4 regions of the Shewanella sp. ULN5 genome follow, and region 1 is predicted to be linked to each of the others. Evidence: predicted binding sites of a transcription regulator. Region 1 holds the regulator's gene; each other region holds the start of a gene.

Region 1 (5,764 bases):
TGCATCAAGTGCAACAATGTCACCTAAAGGATCGGTCTCAAGGGTGAATTTATTTAAAGATAAACAATGCTCCACAATCGAGGCACCATTGCCTTCTGCAACCGAAGTGTAATTAGAATACGGGGCATTTTTGAGCAGTTTGAGATAAAAATCTAACTGACGCTCTAATTGATGACGTTCTAATGCATTTTGTTCAGAAGCCAATAACACTAGGCTGGTTAACGTCACAGAACTTGCCGCTGCCGCGCCATTAATTTTAGTCATCACCTGATTAGCTAAAAGGTTTACCGCAGGCGTTACCCATGAAGGCTTTTGTTCAGGGTCTTTAGCCACTTCTTCACGCCAATCTGGCGCTTGTTGCTTTAAAAAGTTTTGTAAATTTATTGGCTCACCAAAGTTGACATAACCTTGACCAAAATTACGTAATTTTCTGATTGCCCCAAACACTTGCCAAACAGATTCTTTTTCTTTTTTCTTACCGCTTAATTCTTTATGGTAAGTAGCCACTTCCATCACATGGTCATAGCCCAAATAAACTGGCACTAAAGTAACAGGACGTTCAATACCACGTAATACACTATTGATTGTCATCGCCAGCATACCCGTTTTAGGCGCGAGTAATCGTCCAGTTCGAGATCGTCCCCCCTCAGTAAAGTATTCGACTGAATAACCTTTTGCGAAAAGTTGATCTAAGTATTCACGGAAAATGGCGGTATATAACTTATTGCCATTAAAGCTGCGGCGAATAAAGAATGCGCCACCACGGCGGAACATTGGCCCCGCAGGCCAAAAATTAAGGTTAATACCCGCTGCAATATGCGGTGGTACCATACCTTGATAATATAAAATATAAGACAGTAGCAAATAATCCATATGGCTTCGATGACAAGGCACATAGACAATTTCATGGCCATCATGGTGTAACTGACGTACTTGTTCGGCGCCTTTAATGTTAATACCGCTGTATAGTTTGTTCCAAAGCCAAGTAAGGAACCGCTCTGCAATGCGCACTAAACTGTCAGAATAATCAGCAGCAATTTCATCCAAATATTCAATCGCGGTTTCACGTGCTTTTTCTTTAGATATCTTTTTATTGGTAGCTTCTTCTTCAATCGCTTTAATAATGGATTCAGACGCTAATAACGAAGCAAACATGGCCTGACGATTAGGCAATTGCGGTCCTGTCATCACTTTGCGTTGTCGACGAAAATGCACACGCGCAACACGAATTAATTTGTGCGCAATGGCTTTATCAGTGCCATGCTCATCCGCCATGTAACGTAAAGACATGGCATTAGAAAACTGCACAAAGCTATGGCGACCTAAAAAGAGAATCATTAACCATTTGCGAAGCCAAGTTGGGCTTTCACGCTCAAGCACTGCAGCTTTCATGGTGTCATCTTCTTTACCTGGGGTGCGCCCCCAATAAAGACTAACCGGCACTAGCTGAATATCGAGTTCAGGTTGTTGACGATGAAGGGCTAATAAACTGGTAAAACAGCTTAAAAACTTTTCACCGCCTTCACGTTTACCGATTATCGGCTTACGACCTTCTAAGCAAACCACTCGAGGCACTTTCAGTCCATCAAGCTGTAATGGAGAGTATGGGCTAGGTAATCCTAGATCCTCAGTCATCTCACTTAACGCTGCAGTGTCACTAATCGACTCTGTTTTCATCACATAAACAATAGGTTTTGCTGGATCAAAATTTAAATCCGCAAACGGATCTTGGGGTACCACGATGGTATTTACCATCAATTTTTGAACCCAACGCAATAGCCTAAGTATGATTGAATCTGGTTTTGACATAGTAATATTCGCAATAAAGCCCTTTTAATATGGGCGCATAGAATACCAGAAACTGGTTGCCTTTCACTAACTGCTGTACAAACCAAACTCAGCTTTGCAAGCATAATACATTTTTTACACTCTATACCTATGAAATATATAACAAAAAAATCACATTTAATTATAAAATTAAAAAATAATTGGTGAATACTTGCGCAAAACAAAACACTGTATATAATGACAGTTACTGTATAGAAAGACAGGAAGCAACATGAGACCCTTAACACCACGCCAAGCTGAAATTTTAGAGCTGATTAAAAACAACATCTCTGAAACTGGGATGCCACCTACTCGTGCTGAAATTGCCACACGCTTAGGTTTTAAAAGCGCCAATGCGGCTGAAGAGCATTTAAAAGCTTTGGCTAAAAAGGGGTTTATTGAAATTATGCCCGGCACGTCTCGTGGCATTCGCCTGACCCAAGAGGATGAACCAGAAGAAAATGGCTTACCGTTAATTGGTCAAGTGGCTGCTGGCGAACCCATTTTAGCCCAAGAACACGTAGAACAATACTATCAAGTCGATCCAAATATGTTTAAACCTGCCGCTGACTTTTTATTAAGAGTGCGTGGTGACAGCATGAAGGATATTGGCATTTTAGAAGGCGATTTATTGGCTGTACATAAAATGCAACAAGCCCGAAATGGTCAAGTTGTTGTTGCGCGTGTTGAAGATGATGTCACAGTGAAACGGTTCGAGAAAAAAGGCAATGTGGTTTACTTGCATGCTGAAAACGAAGCGTATTCACCAATTGAAGTGGATTTAAGTTACCAAAGCCTAACAATTGAAGGGCTTGCTGTTGGTGTTATTCGTAATGGAGAGTGGTTATGAACAAACTAATGGGCACAGCCCCGCGTCATCCTGGATTATGGATGGATATGCCATCAGCAGATATGAATCTGGCACAACCCATTACTACGCTTCAAACTCAGACCCACGGCAAACTAGAACTAAGCCAATATGCTAGCCAGTTAGCACAATTAAGTCAGCAAGGACGTTGGATAGTGCTCATCAATCCAGCCAACATCAGTTACAAACAGATGCTAGCCAGCGCTGGTGTTAGGATGGATAGAGTGCTTTTGGTTCATACCAAAGATGAGATTGAAACCCTATGGGCAATGGAGAAAGCATTAACTAGCGGCACATCAAGTGCTGTGATTTCATGGACACAACCTTTAGACGCTCGCGACAGTCGCCGTTTAGAGTTAGTCGCCAAAAGTGCCCGCGCCTTAGGCATTGTAATTGAAGATGCCAGCACAGACTTAAATCATGATTTAAGTACTAAAACGATGCTTTCAAATCAAAATAATGCGGTTAATACAATTAATTTCACCTCGTTTCATTAATTATAATTGCCGTATTTACTGAGCCCTGCCCATGTGCAGGGCTTTTTTGTACAATTTTTCAGCTAATTAGCTGTAAAAGTGATCTTGATCAATGTTTAATCTACAAGTAATGTACTTAACAAGGTTGAAACATTTTCAACCTTACTGAAACGCTACAGTCTAGATTTTATCTGACAGATAAAAGCGTCAAATCAGAATTGATAAGTTCAGTTGTAAGTACCAGCGTGGTGCACATTTAATAAAAACCAGTAAGCCGAAACGCTTACAACCACCAGGGTACTTTGGAGTCATCAAACTTTTTTGGGAACCGAAGAGTTTGCATAGAGCAGAGACTTACTGTGTGACTCTTCTTTGTAGTTGCTATTCGCAATTGGCAGAGGAGAAGTCTTGTGAAGCAATGGTTGTATTGTGTAATGGCGGTGTTACTGGCACCTCCCCTTGGGGCAAACGAAATGCCCCTCAACATGACAAAAGGTGTAACGAATATTAGTGGTCAGGTTTACGACCTCCACATGATTATTCTATATATCTGTTGCGCTATTGGTTTAGTGGTGTTTGGGATCATGATTTATTCCATGATTTATCACCGAAAATCCAAAGGCGCTGTCGCGGCAAATTTTCATGAAAGTACTAAAGTGGAAATTGCTTGGACTGTCATTCCATTTGTCATTCTTATTGGAATGGCGATTCCAGCCACTAAAACCCTAATAGCGATGGAAGATCCGTCAAATGCGGATTTAACCATTAAAATTACCGGTTCGCAGTGGAAATGGCATTACAGCTATTTTAATGAAGACGTCGAATTTTATAGCATTCTATCCACTCCACGAGATCAAATTGAAGGAGACGAAACCAAAAGCGATACTTACTTATTAGAAGTAGATAAGCCTTTAGTTTTACCTCTTAATCGTAAAGTTCGTTTCTTAATGACCTCTGATGATGTTATTCACTCGTGGTGGGTACCCGCATTTGCAGTAAAAAAAGATGCGAATCCGGGGTTTATTAACGAGGCGTGGACGCGTATCGACAAGGCAGGAACTTATCGCGGCCAGTGTGCTGAGCTATGCGGTAAAGATCATGGCTTTATGCCGATTGTTGTGCAGGCATTACCTGAAGCGGAATATGATGCTTGGTTATTAGACCAAAAACAGCAAGCGAGTAACGCAGCTGAAGCTGCGAAAGCCGCCTTATCAGAGACTCTTTCAAAAGAAGAGTTAATGGCAAAGGGTGAGCAAATTTACCTCTCTACCTGTGCAGCTTGTCACCAACCCAACGGAGCAGGTTTGCCGGGCGTATTCCCATCGCTTATTGGCAGCCCAATCATCAAGGGACCAATTAATGGCCATATTGACATTGTCCTTAATGGTAAGCCTGGAACAGCCATGCAGTCGTTTGCTAAACAGTTGAGTGCGAAAGATATTGCGGCGGTTGTCACCTATGAGCGTAATGCTTGGGGTAATGATTCTGGTGATGTCATTCAAGCAGTGGATGTGAGTAATGCCGCTAATGGTGGCAACGCTGATAACAGTGCCTCAGCTCCTCAACCTATGACTTCTGATAGCCCAATGGAGTCGGTTCCAACTGATGTTCAACAGGTTGTCGCAACGGTAATGCCCATTGATTTAACCGAACTGACCCACGAAGAACTAATGACTGAAGGCTTACAAGTGTATACCTCAACCTGTGCTGCTTGCCATCAAGCCACCGGAGCGGGGTTACCAGGCGCTTTCCCATCATTAATCGGCAGCCCTGTTATTAAGGGACCTGTAGAACAGCACATTAATATTGTTCGTAATGGTAAGCCAGGTACCGCTATGCAAGCTTTTGCAAGTTCATTATCACCGCGCCAAATGGCTGCAGTGATTACTTACGAGCGCAATGCATGGGGTAATAACACTGGCGATACAGTGCAAGCAAATGATGTTAATAGCCATGGACAGTAGGGGATAATAATGAGTACAACTACGCACGATACTGCTGCAGTCCATGACGATCATCACCATGGTGCCCCAAAAGGCATTATGCGCTGGCTGCTAACCACCAACCATAAAGATATTGGATCGTTATATTTATGGTTCAGTTTTATTATGTTTTTAACTGGCGGAGCCATGGCTATGGTTATCCGCGCCGAGTTATTCCAACCTGGATTACAACTGGTTGAACCTAACTTTTTTAATCAAATGACCACAGTTCATGGACTTATCATGGTGTTTGGTGCCGTTATGCCTGCCTTCACTGGCTTAGCTAACTGGTTAATCCCTATGATGATTGGTGCGCCAGATATGGCACTACCACGAATGAACAACTGGAGTTTTTGGATATTACCTTTCGCGTTTGCTATTTTGCTTAGCTCGCTATTTATGGAGGGCGGCGGCCCCAACTTTGGTTGGACATTCTATGCGCCACTATCGACAACCTATAGCCCTGATAGTACAGCTCTATTTGTATTCTCGGTGCATATTATGGGGATCAGCTCAATCATGGGTGCAATCAATGTGATTGTAACCATTGTCAATATGCGTGCCCCAGGCATGACATGGATGAAGCTACCCTTGTTTGTTTGGACATGGTT
Region 2 (5,764 bases), on a different contig from region 1:
GCATGCACTAGATAGGCTTCGCGATGGGTCACTAAAGCTTGTCTGACTTCATCTAATTTTGTTTCATCATCAGATAGTTCAAGTAATTCAGCTTTTAGTTGTGCGTGATGTGCCGATAAGTCTTCTGGGCTAACATGATGTTTGCGCGCCAGTTGCATAGCACTTGATAAGCGTTTTTCTAAATATGCAAAATGCTCTGGGTCTAACTCTAAACGGCTTAAGTAGTCTTCAATTTCACCCGAGCTTTCTTGTATTCTGATTAATGCTTCATTGAGCATATTGGCTACAGGAGCAAGTTTATCGTCTACCGTTTGTAAGTTATCGGCTAAATGAATGACTTTGTTTAGCAATGACTCAATATTGACTTCATCGTCTTCAGACAATAACGCTAAACTAGCCTGACATGACTCGATAAGCTCAGTGCCATTTGCAAGACGTTTATGTTCTTGCTCAATTTCGTCAAACTCTCCTTCGCCTAAGTTAAATTCATCTAATTCTTCAACTTGATATTGCAGTAATTGCTTGCGAGAAATACGCTCATGTTGTGCAAGTTCTAAAATTTTTAAATCGTTTTCAGCTTGTTTTGTTCGCTGGTAACTTGCCTGCACAGTATCGATTAATAATTTATGATTGGCATAGCTATCGAGCAACGTCAGTTGATGTTCACTTTTGAGCATTGCATGGTGGGCATGCTGGCCATGAATACCGATGAGCAATTGACCAATGGCTTTTAGCTGGGTAATTGGCACAGGATTGCCATTTATATAGGCACGGGAGCGGCCATCACTGTTAATGGTTCTACGAAGAATACAATCATCTTCGTTATCCAAATCGTTATCTTCCAACCAACGCTTAGCTTGAGGAACATCGTGTAAGGTGAATCTAGCACTGACTTCTGTTTTATTGGCGCCAGGTCGAACCGTATTGGCATCACTGCGATTACCTAAACACAAACCAAGTGCATCAATAGCAATAGATTTACCGGCACCTGTTTCACCCGTGATGGTGGTCATACCGGCTTTAAAATCTAATTCTAAAAAACGCACGATAGCAAAATTGTTGATGCTGAGTTGGCAAAGCATAATGAATTCCTGTCAATGAAACTACCAAACTACTGTATTGATAAACAGTATATACTGATTTTTTATACAGTAAAGTGGTTGATGGAAAATTATCTTTGGTTGTTTGTTAATCTGTTAGTGAGTGATATTTAACCATAGGATTTTAGTAGCGTTTCAATAATCGGCAAACTGAAAAACGTCACTAAGGTACCGTAGAGAATAGCTTGGGCACTGACATTGGCGTGCACTTTATAACGGTCTGCAAGTAAGTACACGCTCGCTGCAGTGGGTAATGCTGCTAAAATTACACCCATGGCGATTAGCTCTTTTGCAACACCGAAGATATGGAGCAATCCGAATGCAATGAGTGGTTGAACTATCAGTTTTAGCAAGTTGATTGCATTTAGCTCGGCAACAAGGCTAGCCGAGAATGGCTTATTACCACTTTGCTGGCGTAGGGCTTTTACCAGCACCATACCGATAGCGAATAATGCACAAGGGCTAGAGGTGTTACCCAGTTGATGAAACATTAATGAAATACTATCAGGCAGTTCGATATGGCAAGCTGATAAAGTAATGCCAATTAAGCTGCCTACAACAATCGGGTTTTTAGCTAATGCTGATGCCATAATCAAAATTGCGGGTTGAGAAGTCTGCTTATTTTTAATGGCTAGCTCTATCGATACCAGTGCAAATGCAAACATAATGACAGAGAGTAAACTTGCAATCGCTGCAGCGACTAGTGCCATTTTGTTATTTGGAAACATAATGCTTAATAATGGAATGCCAATAAATGCAGTATTGCCGAATGTTGAGTTTAGGGCTCGCATAGCAGAGATTGCTTGGTTTTTTGGGGTTTTCCATAAAGACACAAAAATGACAATCACATAGGTAATAATCATTGCTAGGCTAAAACCCGCTATAAATCCCCATTGAATAATATCTTCTATTCGAGTTTCGGCTAAAACAATCAATAAAATAGCGGGGAAAGCGACATAGTAGACAAATTGATTAAGGATAAGATCCGTATCGACAGGCAATATTTTTAATTTTTGGACTAAACCACCTAGTAACATGATGGCGAATACCGCAAATAGGGGCGTAAATACACTCGACATCCTCAGAAATTCCTTAGCAAAATGATAGTGTTGCCACATTACTACTTCTGATTGTTGTGATGCAATTAGACTATGGCTAAAAGTCATCAATTGGGCTTAATACAGTTAGATTTTTATCGCTTAGTCTTTAATCACTTAGTCTTTAGTCACTAGACTGTAAGCTTTTATGCCTAACACAATGCTAAGGCTGTATTGTTATTTTTGACTTAGTTTGCTGAATAACATATCAAATGAACTGTCATTTTCTGAAGAGGTATTATCGAATTTATGCTGAAGTGTTTTCAAACTGAGTCACTAGGGGCTGTTGATCTTTCAAGGTTGTTTTTGCAGCGAATTGTTGGCCATTTATATAAGGCAGAGGCTTTGCTGTGTAGTTATTCTACATAATAAGCCGATAACGAAGTAAAAATGGCCAACAAACGCTGTCCGAAGGATTCGGCTAAAAACGAATTACGCTTTGTTGAGTGAACTTTGCTTAGATTGCTAGGCTTCACTCCACTCGCCGCGCTTAATTCGTTTTTATCTCGAACAAAATTCCACCAGCAAAGATCAACAGCCCCTAGATGTTTGTGTATGAAGATCTTGAGTAAGCGATATTTCTAAGGACTCCACTGTAGATACTCAATAAGCTAAAGCCTCAGAATGATAGTTTTTCTTTTGCTGGATTGAATGGCGGTAAAGGGCATAAAAAAACAGCCTAAGGAATTTCAGGCTGTTAATTTTGATGTGTTTTTTAGTGGTATTTGTTTCTATAATCGTCTTGTTAACGACTATTGCATACTAATACCAATATTAGATACGCCAGCTTCAATAATGTCTTTTCTTAAGCCTTTAACTAACTCTGGATTAATGTCTGGATTCGCTTCAATAATATCTAACAGCATATCTTGCAGTTCTTTTTCTTCTTGCATCACTGGGTGAGCAAAAACAAAGTCATCTAAGGCTTCGTCCATTAGGCTCTCGTCGCTTATTGCTTCAATATAATTAGCGACAGTGCTTGAAGACAGTTTGCTGATATTAATAATATCATCTTCCATCTTAGCAGAAATGGCACTCATAAGCGTTGATATTGCTACAGCGGCGTCCATTGCGGGGTACACTCCATATGCTTCAAAATCAGCAGGATCGGGTGTGTTTTCCTCTATACGTTGTAGGTGCACATCAACATTGTATTTGGTTTTTTTATCATATTGGCTTTGCCACAATAGCTCTAATGCTGTTGATAACACCATGGGTTGACCAAACTCACATACTTCAGAGAATAATTCATAATTTGGCAACATACGCTGGCATAAGGCTACAGCAAATAATTGCTTTTGAGGTAAAGATAACGCCTTTAAACGTTTAAAAAATCCAGGTTTGTTAGTCATGCTTGATGTCCATTGATAACTGTTCTAATACTTGTGTTGCTGCTGATTCTACCTTAGTTAGCTCATCAAGTAACTCAAGTATTTCCGGTTCTAGTTCACTGGTTTGGGTTTTATGTTTCAACGCAGACTCTATCTCTTGGCAAAGCTTTTGCGTGGTAGGCACTCCACAATAACAACTTGCACCATGTAATTTATGCACCGCTTGAAGCATGGCCTGCTGATCTTGGTTTTGCATAGCGGATTCTATGGTGTTTATGGTATCTGGAATGGAATTAACCATCATTTTAAGCATCTCAAGTGCCAGATTTGGTTTTTGATTTGCTTGTCGCAAGCACAAGTCCCAATTGAGTGTGTGAAGATCAAAATGGGTGAATTTGGGTTTAGCTACCCAGCGATTAATCACTTTCTTTAATGATGATTCATCAATTGGTTTTGGTAAAAAACCATCCATTCCCGATGCCAGAATATTTGCCCGCTCCTCAGCAATAGCATGTGCGGTTACAGCAATTATCGGAGTGTGGCGATTCATCGATTCATGACGAATTTTTTGAGACGCAGTAATGCCATCAATACCAGGCATTTGAATGTCCATGAAAATTAATTCGAAGCTTTTACACTTAGCTAATTTGATCGCTTCTTCACCACTTTTGGCTGTGGTGACGCTAAATACTAACTCCTGTAGTAAAGAATCAATTAACTTTAAATTTGCGACATTATCATCTACTGCTAACACTGAAACATTTAGTCGTTCATTGTTATCTTTTACAGCTAAAGGCATTAGCTGCTGTAACGTTTCAGGTGTCGGAGGATAAATTAGGTGTCTTGCCAACTGAGTATCACTAATTGGTACAGAGAGCAATAAATCGGTATTAGGCTTGAAGTGATTCACAATCACCTCTTGATCAATACAATCGTGTAATAAGATAAGGCAGTTAGTGTGTTGTTTAGCTTGTTTTAACGTGACAGTTATTTGCTCAGGATCGCTAAAGCCATGGCAACTCATTAATATATAATCAAAATGGATGTTGGGCTGTTCAAACGTTGTATTGAGATGATCTAATTGACCGACACTAGTCAGTTTTAAATGCCATGCTTCTAAACGTTGATTCAACACATCACGGGTTAATTCGCGAGGCTCGAACAATAGTATTGATTTACCCGACAGCACATCCATTGGCAGCACTTCACCAATTTCAAACTGGCTGATACTCAGTGGTAAAATAAACCAGAAGTTAGACCCTTTATTGGGACTTGATGTGAAACCTATTTGTCCACCCATTTGGTTAATTAGACGTTTAGTGATAACTAAACCAAGACCCGTACCACCAAAGCGGCGAGAAATGGAGGAGTCTGCCTGACCAAATGCCTGGAACAAATACTCTTGCTGGCTTTCGTCAATACCAATACCTGTGTCGATAACTTCACACCTTAAAGTGACATTATCTTCTGTTGACCCCACCAGGGTAATCTTGAGAATCACGCTACCTTTATCGGTAAACTTAATCGCATTACCAACTAGATTGGTGATAATTTGATTCACTCGCATCGCATCACCACTAACGCTCTCAGGAACATTAGAGTCAATATCTATTACCAGTTCTAAGCCTTTTTCACGCGCACTTCCCGAAACAATATTTAATGTGTCAGCTAAGGTCTCTCTCAATGCGAAAGGCATTTTCTCAAAGGCCATTTTACCGGCTTCAAGTTTGGAGAAGTCCAGAATGTCATTGATGATCCCCAATAAATTACTGGCGCTTCGTTCAATTGTTTTGATGTAATCTAGCTGGCTAGAATGCAGTGGGGTTTTGATGAGTTGTCTTGCAAAGCCGATAACGCCATTAAGTGGCGTTCGTAATTCGTGAGACATATTGGCCAAAAACTCGGACTTGATGCGACTGGCTTCTAATGCTCGTTTTTTGGCTAAGTCCAATTCCACGTTTTGAATTTCAATTTGTTCTAAGGTTTCGCGTAAATCAGATGTCGCTTGATCAATATTTTGCTGCATTTCATCGTGATACTCACTTAATGAGCCCGCCATCGCGTTGATACCGCGTTTTAATAAATCCAGCTCACCAATTAAATTGCCGTCTAGGCGGGTATCAAGTTTGCCTTCTCGAATTTTGGCAACCACACGGACCATTTCAGTGATTGGATGGTTAACATGTTTGACTAAGCGAAAGGTAAAAAATAAATTAAATTGAACTCCAATCAATAC
Region 3 (5,764 bases), on a different contig from region 1:
ATGAACTTAATACCAAACAACGTGAAGTTTTAGCTCGTCGATTTGGTTTATTAGGCTATGAGCCTTCAACTTTAGAAAATGTTGGGGCCGAAATCGGCTTAACTCGTGAAAGAGTGCGCCAAATTCAGGTTGAAGCATTGAAGCGTTTAAAAGATTTGTTGGGACAACAAGGTTTATCGGTCGAAGCCCTATTTAGAGATTAATTCAAACAGCCTTTAACATTGTTGGTATTGAGTTTTTTAATTTTCATAATCTAAATCATGTGGGAGTTTATTAACATAAAGCCATTGATATCATTAAGCATAAAAAAATACCTATCTTAGATAGGTATTTTTATTGTAACCGACTCTCGAAAGCTAAACACTCTAACATTAAATTCAAGATGAAGACTTTATCGTCACTTGTATATTCATTTCCCCATCAAGTTTTGCATTCATTTCTCTGGCGAGTCGTTAACTTTACTTATAAACGTTTTGTGGATGGCTTATATCACCTTAACCATTTGCTTTAATTGATACAAATATTCTAATGCTTGCTTAGGCGTTAAATCATCTGGATTCATCAGAGCTAATTTATCTGCAATTGGTGAGTAATCTATAGAAGGCATAGATAATGTCATTTGAGAGGGTAATCTATTATGGCTATCATGGTGGTCATCACGGCTTTCTAATTGACGTAATTTCTGTTTAGCGGCATTAATGACATTTTGTGGTACACCAGCAAGGGCGGCGACTTGTAAACCATAACTCTTGCTAGCAGCCCCTTCTTGCACTGCATGCATAAAGGCTATGGTATCTTGATGTTCGATGGCGTCTAGGTGCACATTGATGACCCCATTAATTAATTCAGGTAATTGAGTCAATTCAAAATAATGGGTGGCAAACAAGGTTAATGCATTCACTTTTTGAGCTAAGTATTCAGCTGCAGACCATGCCAATGATAGTCCATCATAAGTGGATGTGCCGCGGCCAATTTCATCCATCAACACTAAACTTTGTTTAGTCGCATTATGGAGAATATTAGCGGTTTCGGTCATCTCAACCATGAACGTTGAACGACCTGAAGCAAGATCATCTGAAGCTCCTATTCGAGTAAATATACGATCAATATGGCCAATATAAGCACTTTGAGCAGGAACGAAACAGCCAATGTGCGCCATTAACGTGATTAATGCAACTTGGCGCATATATGTCGATTTACCGCCCATGTTAGGACCCGTGACAATCAACATTTTACGAGCGGGTGATAAACAAACGGGGTTAGCAATAAATGGACTTTGACTGACTCTTTCTACAACAGGGTGGCGACCAGCTTCTATGTTAATACCAATATCATTGGTCATTGTAGGGCAATGATAGCCAAGCGTTTGGGCTCGTTCAGCAAAGTTGCTGACCACGTCCAGTTCTGCTGCTGCATTAGCAAACTGCTGCAAATCTTGCAGTTTTGGCAACAGCAAATCAAACAACTCTTCCCAAAGTCGCTTCTCTAACGCCAGGGCCTTTCCTTGGCTTGATAAGACCTTTTCTTCATACTCTTTTAATTCTGGCGTAATGTAGCGCTCAGTCCCTTTTAACGTTTGGCGACGCTGATAATGGATGGGGACTCGATCGGATTGTAATCGGCTGACTTCGATATAATAGCCATGTACTCGGTTGTAACCGACTTTAAGAGTGTTAATGCCGGTTTCCTGCTTCTCGCGAGCTTCAAGTTCTACAAGATAGTCACTGGCACCTTCACTTAACTTACGCCATTCATCTAGTTCACTATTGTATCCATCTCTAATTACGCCGCCATCACGGATCAAAACCGGAGGGTTATCGATGATTGCGCGTTCAAGTAACTCATGTTCGTTTGGAAACTCGCCTAATAGAATCGCTAAATTGCTCAAATGTGGTTGCTGGCAAACTTGCAATGTTTGTTTAATCTCTGGCAGTAATGCCAATGCTTGTTTCAAGCGGGCAAAATCACGTGGACGGGCACTTCTTAAAGCAAGACGAGCCATAATTCTTTCGATATCACCTAATGCTTTTAGCTGATCATGCAGTAGTGGATAAATATCTTGTTCAATTAACTCATTAACTGCACTGTGGCGTTGCGTTATTTGAAGGCGATCTCTTAGAGGCTGATGGATCCAACGCTGAAGCATGCGGCTACCCATAGGGGTTGCTGTGTTATCTAATACCCATGAAAGGGTATTTTCGCGACCACCCGAAAGGTTTTGAGTTAACTCTAAGTTTCTTCTGGTTGCAGCATCTAAAATAATAGAGTCAGTTTGATTGAAGCGAACAATAGAATTGATATGGGGTAAAGCAGTTTTTTGAGTATCTTTCACGTACTGCATAAGGCAGCCAGCTGCTTGCAATGCTAAGCGAGCGTCACTAATACCAAAACCATGCAGATCTTTTGTACCGAATTGATTCAATAATAAGTTAATGCAAGTATCGTAATCAAACTCCCATTCAGGTCGACGTCTAATACCTTTTAACTGATTGATTAACAACATATCAGTGAAATCTTCACTGTAAAGTAACTCAGCAGGGCGGGTACGTTGGATTTCTGCTTCTAAAGCTTCTCTTGATGCGAGTTCAGAAATAACGAAACGACCAGATGAGATATCTAATGTGGCAAATCCATAGCCAACTTTTCCTTGATACAGTGCAGCTAATAAATTGTCTTGGCGTTCTTGCAGTAAAGCTTCATCGGTCAGGGTGCCTGGGGTGACAATTCGAACAACTTGACGATCAACCGGGCCTTTTGAGGTTGCAGGATCGCCAATTTGCTCACAAATCGCAACCGATTGGCCAATTTGCACTAACTTAGCCAGATAACCTTCAACTGCATGGTACGGAATGCCTGCCATTGGGATTGGGTCTCCACCACTTTTCCCACGTGCAGTTAATGAAATGCCAAGCATTTCTGATGCTTTTTTTGCATCCTCATAAAAAAGCTCATAAAAGTCGCCCATACGATAGAACAACAACATGTCTGAATGAGCCGCTTTCATGGTCAGGTATTGACGCATCATTGGGGTATGCTTTTCTAAATCAAGGTTATCAATTGCGGTCATTGGTTATGTCATACTCTTATGTTTACTTGTCGTAATTCATCTAATCTAGCTGTGAATTATCATGCTACTTTAATGCGGCTAATCTTACCAAAATTTGCCAAGATTAGAAAAATACAAATACCTATTATCGCCATTAATTTACTAATTAACTGATTTTATTTGTTAATAAAAAAATTTAACCTCAGGGCTTGATACTGTATGACTATACAGTATACTTGACAACATATTGAGCTGGCCGATGTTAATAATGTCGGTTAACAACACATTTACCAAAAGCATATTATCCATTAATTGCCAATTTTGCAGTTATTGTCTGGAAGGGGTTTAAAATGAAAGCTGATCCAAATAAAGAGAAAGCACTTGCCGCAGTGTTAAGTCAAATTGAAAAACAATTCGGTAAAGGTTCGATCATGAAGTTGGGCGAAGATCGCACAATGGATGTTGAAACTATCTCTACCGGTTCACTTTCATTAGACATCGCGTTAGGTGCTGGTGGATTACCAATGGGGCGTATCGTTGAAATATACGGTCCAGAATCATCTGGTAAAACAACACTAACCTTAGAGGTCATTGCTGCTGCACAACGTGAAGGTAAAACATGTGCCTTTATCGATGCGGAGCACGCATTGGACCCAATTTATGCCAAAAAGCTTGGTGTTGATATTGATAACTTATTATGTTCACAGCCTGATACTGGTGAACAAGCATTAGAAATTTGTGATGCATTAACTCGTAGTGGTGCAGTTGATGTGATCATTGTTGACTCGGTAGCGGCATTAACACCAAAAGCCGAAATTGAAGGCGAAATTGGTGATTCACATATGGGCTTAGCGGCTCGTATGATGAGCCAAGCGATGCGTAAACTTGCTGGTAACTTGAAGCAGTCAAACACCTTACTTATCTTTATTAACCAAATCCGTATGAAAATCGGTGTCATGTTTGGTAACCCAGAAACTACTACAGGTGGTAACGCGCTTAAGTTTTATGCTTCTGTGCGTCTTGATATTCGCCGTACTGGTGCGATTAAAGATGGTGATGAAGTTGTCGGTAACGAAACTCGCGTTAAAGTGGTTAAAAATAAAATTGCCGCACCATTTAAACAGGCTGAGTTCCAAATTATGTATGGTCAGGGTATTAACCGTACAGGTGAACTTGTTGATTTAGGCGTTGCTCATAAGTTAGTTGATAAAGCGGGCGCTTGGTATAGCTATAAGGGTGACAAAATAGGTCAGGGCCGTGCTAATGCCGGTAAATACCTTAAAGAAAACCCAGCAGTAGCGCAGGAAATTGAACAAACATTACGTACTATGTTGTTAAGTTCAGGCACTGGTGCAAGTTCTGCCACTGATGTTGATGAAAATATCGATTTAGAAACAGGCGAAGTATTCTAAGCTGGTTTGTAAAATCTATCGCGGTAGCGCACCTTGCGCGCCGCGACTATTCCCTTGATAAAGTCCGCTTAACACGCCAACAATATATGGCTCATCCCTTCAGTATTAACACTTCATTTGATTTTAAAGTCACTTGTAACTTTAGGGCGTCCAGTGTCATCATACGTAGTGCGAACACTATGCCTCATAGACTATGGCTCATAAACTCGACTAATCTCTGTATAAACATAATTTGACCAATACTAATTCAAGTCAAATTAGCTCAAATCAAGTGATAAATATTATCGCTTTTTATGGATACCTTAATCCATTCTCTCATCTCGCATATTAAAGTAAATTCAGTATATAATACCCACATTTAGTGGCCTGTATTGCAGGCTGACAACTTTTGTATACTCTATTTCAGGACAATTCCATGTTTCAGACCACAGCAGAGTTAAGAAGTGCTTTTTTAAAGTATTTTGAAGATAACGGACATCAGGTAGAAGATAGTAGTTCGCTCGTTCCAGCTAATGATCCAACACTGTTATTTACCAATGCGGGTATGAACCAGTTCAAAGATGTGTTCTTGGGCATGGATAAACGTAGCTATACTCGTGCAACTACCTCACAACGCTGTGTTCGTGCCGGTGGTAAACATAACGATTTAGACAATGTGGGTTATACCGCGCGTCACCATACTTTTTTTGAAATGCTCGGTAACTTCAGCTTTGGTGATTATTTTAAAGAAGAAGCCATTCGTTTTGCATGGGAATTCTTAACCGTAACCTTGAAACTGCCTACTGAACGTCTATGCGTGACTATTTATGAAACAGATGATGAAGCATTTGAAATCTGGAATAAAAAAATAGGTGTAGCGGCAGAGAACATTATCCGAATTGGGGATAATAAAGGTGCAGCTTTTGCCTCTGATAATTTCTGGCAAATGGGTGATACCGGTCCCTGCGGTCCATGTACTGAGGTTTTTTATGATCACGGCGATCATATCTGGGGTGGTCGTCCTGGCACACCTGAAGAAGATGGCGATCGTTTCATTGAGATTTGGAACATCGTCTTTATGCAATATAACCGTCAAGCTGATGGTGAAATGCAGCCTCTGCCAAAACCTTCTGTTGATACCGGTATGGGTATTGAACGTATTGCCGCAATTATGCAAGGCGTCCATTCAAACTATGAAATTGATATTTTTAAAACCCTAATAGCTAAAACGGCAGAAATCATTGGTGTTACCGATTTAGAGAATAAGTCTTTACGCGTTATCGCTGACCATATCCGTTCATGTGCTTTCCTTATTGCCGATGGTGTT
Region 4 (5,764 bases), on a different contig from region 1:
ATATAATGCCAAGCGCTTTAATGTGCCTTTAGCTGCCTATCCTAATATTGTGCGTATTTGGGAAAACTGCCATCAATTAGATGCCTTTATTCAATCCGCTCCAGAACAGCAAGCAGATGCGAGTTAATTTCTATTGATGTTAACCGATGACAAAACACCACTATCCAACAATCTGTCATCCCAAACCCAGTTGGCTTTATTAACCACTTGGTTTGAGCAAGATAAGATGCGCATGCAGGCATTAACCGCCTGCTCTGTGGTTTTTAATCGCTTAAACATTAAAGATTGGGCAATTGCTGCAGGGTTTGTCAGAAATTTAGTCTGGGATAAACTACACGGTTTTGCAACCAGTGCCTTAAATGACATTGATGTGATTTACTTCTGTGCTTCCGATTTGAGTGAGCATACTGAACGGCTCATTCAGCAATTATTGAACGACATTCTTGCGCTGAATTGGTCGGTAAAAAATCAGGCAAGAATGCATATTCGTAATGGCGATGCGCCTTATCTTTGTTGCCTTGATGCGATGGAGTATTGGCCTGAAAAACAAACGGCGGTAGCGGTTAAGCTAATAGATAATATCGTCGTTGAACATCATTATTCTGTTCAATTGAACACAGTTGATGCATTTCATCCGCCATTTAAATTAATGTTTATTTTTGCTTTTGGTATTGAACATTTGTTTAATCTGACGTTATCCCACAACCCTAGACGTTTATTAACCGTCTTTGAGCAAAGAGTCGCGCAAAAGCAATGGCTGATCCGCTATCCTCAATTAATAATTAACCGCAACTAGGGATTGAGATATCAATAAGTGATATTTAAATAAATATATTCAACTACTTATCACGGTCAAGTTTTAAGTTGTGCTGGTAGCAAGGCACAATTTACGAGCCAATAGCTGGACTACTACAATTAAAGTCAACACTGTTAGCTGTGTAAGTGGCTATTTGATATCGATTTAGTCTCCCGAGCTGAGATGAATTAAATCGCCTTTCTATACGCATTTGAGTGAGTTTTTAGTTATCTGCGCTTGCCAAAACTAAACGTCTCAGCTATTTTACTGTTATTATATACAGTGTTTTGTTGGCGTATTTTATATTCGTGAAATTCAGTTATGGTTTTTTGTATCAATAAACGATGCACATCCGCATGAATATCAGTGCTGCAAATGTATAAAACTAATCCGATGATGGTAGGTAAACCAATTTGAGATTATTTATTGCAGAAAAACCAAGTCTTGGGAGGGCATTAGTGGATGTCTTACCCAAACCACACCAAAAGAATGATGGTTTTATTAAAGCGGCTAATGGTGATGTGGTTACTTGGTGCATTGGGCATTTGCTCGAGCAGGCCGAACCCGAAGCATATAACCCCGATTATAAAAAGTGGGCGGTAGAGCATCTACCAATCGTCCCAACAGAATGGAAGTTGGTTGTTAAAGCCAGTACCAAAAAGCAATTCACTGTGGTTAAAAAGCTCATTAAACAGGCCGATGTACTTGTTAATATGGGAGATCCAGACCGTGTTGGTCAGATCCTAATTGATGAGGTCATCAATCATTGTGGTGTGTCTAAAGCCCAAAAAGCTCAAGTGATGCGGTGTTTGATTAGTGACCTAAATCCAGCCGCGGTAACAAAAGCCCTAAACAATCTGCGTAAAAATACCGACTTTATTCCATTAGCCACATCTGCCCTTGCCAGAGCCAGAGCTGATTGGCTATATGGTATCAACATGACTCGCTTATGTACGCTACAAGGCCGTCAGTCAGGCTATAACGGTGTGTTGTCTATTGGCCGGGTTCAAACACCCGTGCTTGGGTTGGTGGTACACCGTGATCTTGAAATAGCCAATTTTATCGCAAAACCGTTTTATGAAGTCGTTTGTCAATTAAAAACCCTTTCAGGAGAGTTTTATCAAGCTAAGTGGCGTCCAAGCAAAGCCTGTGAGCCCTATATGGATGAAGACAATCGCGTTTTGTCTAAAGCGTTAGCGATGAATGTCATCTCCAGAGTGCAAGGACAAACAGGCAAGATTGTTAAGGTCTCACAAGATAAAAAATCTACACCTGCGCCGTTGCCTTATAGTTTATCTGCTCTGCAAATTGACGCTGCTAAACGGTTTGGAATGAGTGCTCAAAGTGTGCTTGATACGTGTCAGCAATTATATGAACGCCATAAATTAATTACCTACCCGCGTTCAGATTGCCGTTATCTGCCCAAAGAGCATTTAAATGATGTTCCGCAGGTAATTAACGCCATTGCTCATTCATGCGCCGCATTAAATGGTGCAGCTAAAAATGCCAATTTAAGTTTAAAAAGTAAGGCGTGGAATGATGCTAAGGTGAGTGCTCACCACGCGATTATTCCAACATCAAAATCAACGGATATGAGCCGTCTTTCTGCGGCAGAAAACAACATTTATGAACTTGTCGCACGCCAATATTTGATTCAGTTTTATCCTCCATTTGAGTATGTCGATAAGCAAATTGATACAGAGGTATCAGGCGGATTATTTATTGCCAAGCAAAAGGACGTTGTATCACAAGGCTGGAAAAGCTTGTTTCCCACAAAGCCAAACACACAAGGTGACGGTGAGTTTTCTGCAACGAGTTTGCCCTATGTTGAAAAAGGCGATCAAGTAGACTGCCAGCAAGCTGAGCTCAAAGAAAAGCAAACAACGCCACCTAAGTTTTTTACCGATGCAACCTTGCTTGCTGCAATGACAGGTATTGCGCGTTATGTCACTGATGCTTCTATTAAAAAGGTATTGCGGGATACGGACGGTCTGGGCACAGAGGCGACTCGTGCAGGCATCATCGAGTTATTATTTAAAAGGCAGTTTCTGACCCGTAAGGGGAAAGATATTCGCGCGACAGAGGTAGGCACCCAGTTAATTTGTTCTCTACCAACACGGATGACAATTCCCGATATGACAGCACATTGGGAGTCACAGCTTGAAGCTATTAGCCAAAAAGAAATCAAGTATGCACACTTTATGGACCCTATAACTCAAAGCATAGATGAGTTAATTAATGAGGTTAAAGTCGTGACTTTCACTGGTTTGCAAGGAAAGGGCAAACCTTATAAACCCAAAAGGACCTATAAAGCTAACAAAAAAACAAGTTTCAAAAAATGAAGCATTAACAAGCGTTGCAAACAGCCACGTTTGTTAATGCTTGGCCTGCCTAGAAGGCAAATTGTTGAGTTGATTTATCGTATTTTTAGCTTCAACAATTGGCATTAGGCCGAACTTAATCTAACTCAACAAATACGATCCCTTTGCGCTGGATGTAGATTAGCCTTCCGCCAAATAAAAATGCTGCTGAAGTTAACCCCGCGATTAAGCCAGCCCAGAAACCATGTGCACCCATAGCAGGTACAATAATGTCTGTGTATGCAAGCACATAACCCAATGTCATACCGACAAACCAATATGAAAAGAGGGTAATATAAAATGCGCTGCGGGTGTCTTTATAGCCTCTTAATGCACCTGCAGCGACAACCTGAATTGAATCGGATATTTGATACAGTGCTGCCATTAACATCAAGCTACCTGCTAAAGCAACCACAGCAGGGTTATCATTGTATAGCAGGGCGATTTCTTGTCTGAATATCACAGTTAATATTGCTGTTATCATTGCTAGAGACAAAGATAAGGCGAGGGCAACATAGGTGACTAGTTTGGCGATATCCGTTCGCTCACGTCCAAGGTAATAGCCGATACGAATGGATGCGGCAATACCAATTGATAATGGCAACATGAACACCATAGATGAAAAGTTAAGTGCTATTTGATGGCTTGCAACAACGTTAGCCCCTAATGGCGCCAAAAATAGCGCAATGACGGCAAACAAGCTGACTTCAAAAAACAGCGCCATAGCAATAGGGAATCCTAATTTACTCATGGACTTCATTGTTGACCATTTTGGGGCAAAAAAATGTTTAAAAGGAGCAATCTCAATGAATTTTTTATCCACTAACATGTAGATTGCCATTGAGATAAACATCGCCCAAAACACCATAGCGGTCGCCACACCACAACCAGCACCACCCATCGCCGGCACTCCTAACTCACCGTAGATAAAGATGTAATTGGCAGGAATATTCACCGCTAAACCGACAAAACCAATGATCATGGTTGGCATAGTGTAAGAAATACCTTCACTACAACCCCTAAGTACTTGATATAAAGCAAATGCTGGTGCACCCCACAATATCCCATCAATATAGCCGACCGTGAGGCGATGTAATTCGGGCTCTAAATCCATAAACGCCAGAATATAACTGGAAGAGGCTAAAAAGAACATCACACCTAAAGCTCCAATTATGGCAATATAGCCAGCTTGAAAAAGTAAATTTGGGATCACCTTTTGATTATTCGCGCCATGATGCTGCGAAAATACTGGAGTGAATGCCATTAATAAGCCTTGCACAAATAATATTGCTGGTAACCACAAACTGGTGCCGACAGCCACTGCAGCCATATCGACAGCACTGACGCGTCCTGCCATAACGGTATCAATAAATCCCATCATGGTTTGGGTGACTTGTGCTATTAAAATAGGTAAGGCAAGTTGTATTAATCGCTTGGCCTGAAAGCCGGTGTTGTTCATATTTAGCCCATCATTAAACGAGAGTTATGTTATGTTTACAGGAATTGTACAAGCCACATGTGAAGTGGTTTCGATTCAACAGCAAGCTGGATTGAAACGTTTTGAAATTGCGCTAAAGCCTGAATTGCTTGACCGTTTGCAGATTGGGGCAAGTGTTGCCACCAATGGCGTTTGCTTAACGGTAACTAAGATAGCGAATGATAAGGTTTTCTTCGATGTAATGGAAGAAACATTAAGCCTGACAAACTTAGACAAAGTTCAAGAGGGTGATCAAGTTAACATTGAGCGTTCACTCACCTTCGGCAGTGAAATAGGTGGCCATATATTATCAGGGCATATTCATACCCAAGCCCAAATTGTATCTATTAGTGATACACCTGAGCATTACGATATCGAGCTTGCTGTCGATGCAAAGTGGAGGGATTATATTTTTTATAAAGGCTTTGTTGCAGTTAATGGTTGTAGTTTGACTGTTGGGCAATTAACGGAACGCGGTTTTAAACTTCATCTTATTCCAGAAACATTGCGCTTAACTAATCTTGATTTGCAAGCAGTTGGTGACAAAATGAATATCGAGATTGATAGTCAAACTCAAGTTATTGTTGACACAGTTGAACGTATTCTGGCTAAAAAGCAATTAGGCTAATGCCAAGTCATTATATTGATAGTGACTAGGGACCGTATAACCTTTTAGGTTGTCTTTGATGTGAATTATTGGCCATTGATACAAGGCAGGGGCTTTACAGTCTAGTGACTTTAGGTAACAAGATGATATCGCACGCAGTTAAAATGGCCAACAGACGCTGTCCGAAGGGAACGGCCGAAAACACATTAATAAATCGTGTTAAGTGAATTTTGCTACAGCTAGGCAGCACTCCAGTTGTCGAGCTTTATTGGTTTTATCTCAAACAACTACACCAACAGAGAGCCACAGTCCCTAATATATTTGCTCATCATCAGAATCAATAAACAGTTGTATTGTGCGCCTGTTGTCATCTAAATGCATTTTTATATGGATTGGATTACAACAGATTCGACAATCATCATAATAATCCTGATCGCCACAGCTAGCATCAATCGTGACATGTTGATGATGCCCGCAGTGGGGGCAACTTATAGCCTTAGATAAAAGCTTCATCATTTCTCTCC

Evidence for each region. The regulator LexA, encoded in region 1, represses DNA repair genes until DNA is damaged. The targets are predictions, from matches to a motif close to TACTGTATNNNNATACAGTA.
Region 2: a site for LexA is predicted at 1,113-1,132, ahead of recN (DNA repair protein RecN). Genes of this name have one in related genera too.
Region 3: a site for LexA is predicted at 3,260-3,279, ahead of recA (recombinase RecA). Genes of this name have one in related genera too.
Region 4: a site for LexA is predicted at 1,062-1,081, ahead of ORI98_RS10170 (DNA topoisomerase III). Genes of this name have one in related genera too.

What each region holds. Positions count from the first base shown of each region.
Region 1 is NZ_JAPJEE010000021.1:36,687-42,450, reverse strand. Features, by position in the region: gene plsB (glycerol-3-phosphate 1-O-acyltransferase PlsB) at 1-1,809, opposite strand, end outside; gene lexA (transcriptional repressor LexA) at 2,060-2,677, shown strand; gene ORI98_RS16210 (cell division inhibitor SulA) at 2,674-3,192, shown strand; gene coxB (cytochrome c oxidase subunit II) at 3,582-5,135, shown strand; gene ctaD (cytochrome c oxidase subunit I) at 5,145-5,764, shown strand, end outside.
Region 2 is NZ_JAPJEE010000005.1:40,203-45,966, reverse strand. Features, by position in the region: gene recN (DNA repair protein RecN) at 1-1,082, opposite strand, end outside; gene ORI98_RS06535 (AEC family transporter) at 1,211-2,179, opposite strand; gene ORI98_RS06525 (YjaG family protein) at 2,950-3,549, opposite strand; gene barA (two-component sensor histidine kinase BarA) at 3,542-5,764, opposite strand, start outside.
Region 3 is NZ_JAPJEE010000005.1:19,755-25,518, reverse strand. Features, by position in the region: gene rpoS (RNA polymerase sigma factor RpoS) at 1-203, shown strand, start outside; gene mutS (DNA mismatch repair protein MutS) at 485-3,067, opposite strand; gene recA (recombinase RecA) at 3,397-4,458, shown strand; gene alaS (alanine--tRNA ligase) at 4,874-5,764, shown strand, end outside.
Region 4 is NZ_JAPJEE010000008.1:196,275-202,038, forward strand. Features, by position in the region: gene maiA (maleylacetoacetate isomerase) at 1-127, shown strand, start outside; gene ORI98_RS10165 (nucleotidyltransferase family protein) at 137-796, shown strand; gene ORI98_RS10170 (DNA topoisomerase III) at 1,210-3,138, shown strand; gene ORI98_RS10175 (MATE family efflux transporter) at 3,254-4,615, opposite strand; gene ORI98_RS10180 (riboflavin synthase subunit alpha) at 4,647-5,261, shown strand; gene ORI98_RS10185 (CPXCG motif-containing cysteine-rich protein) at 5,553-5,753, opposite strand.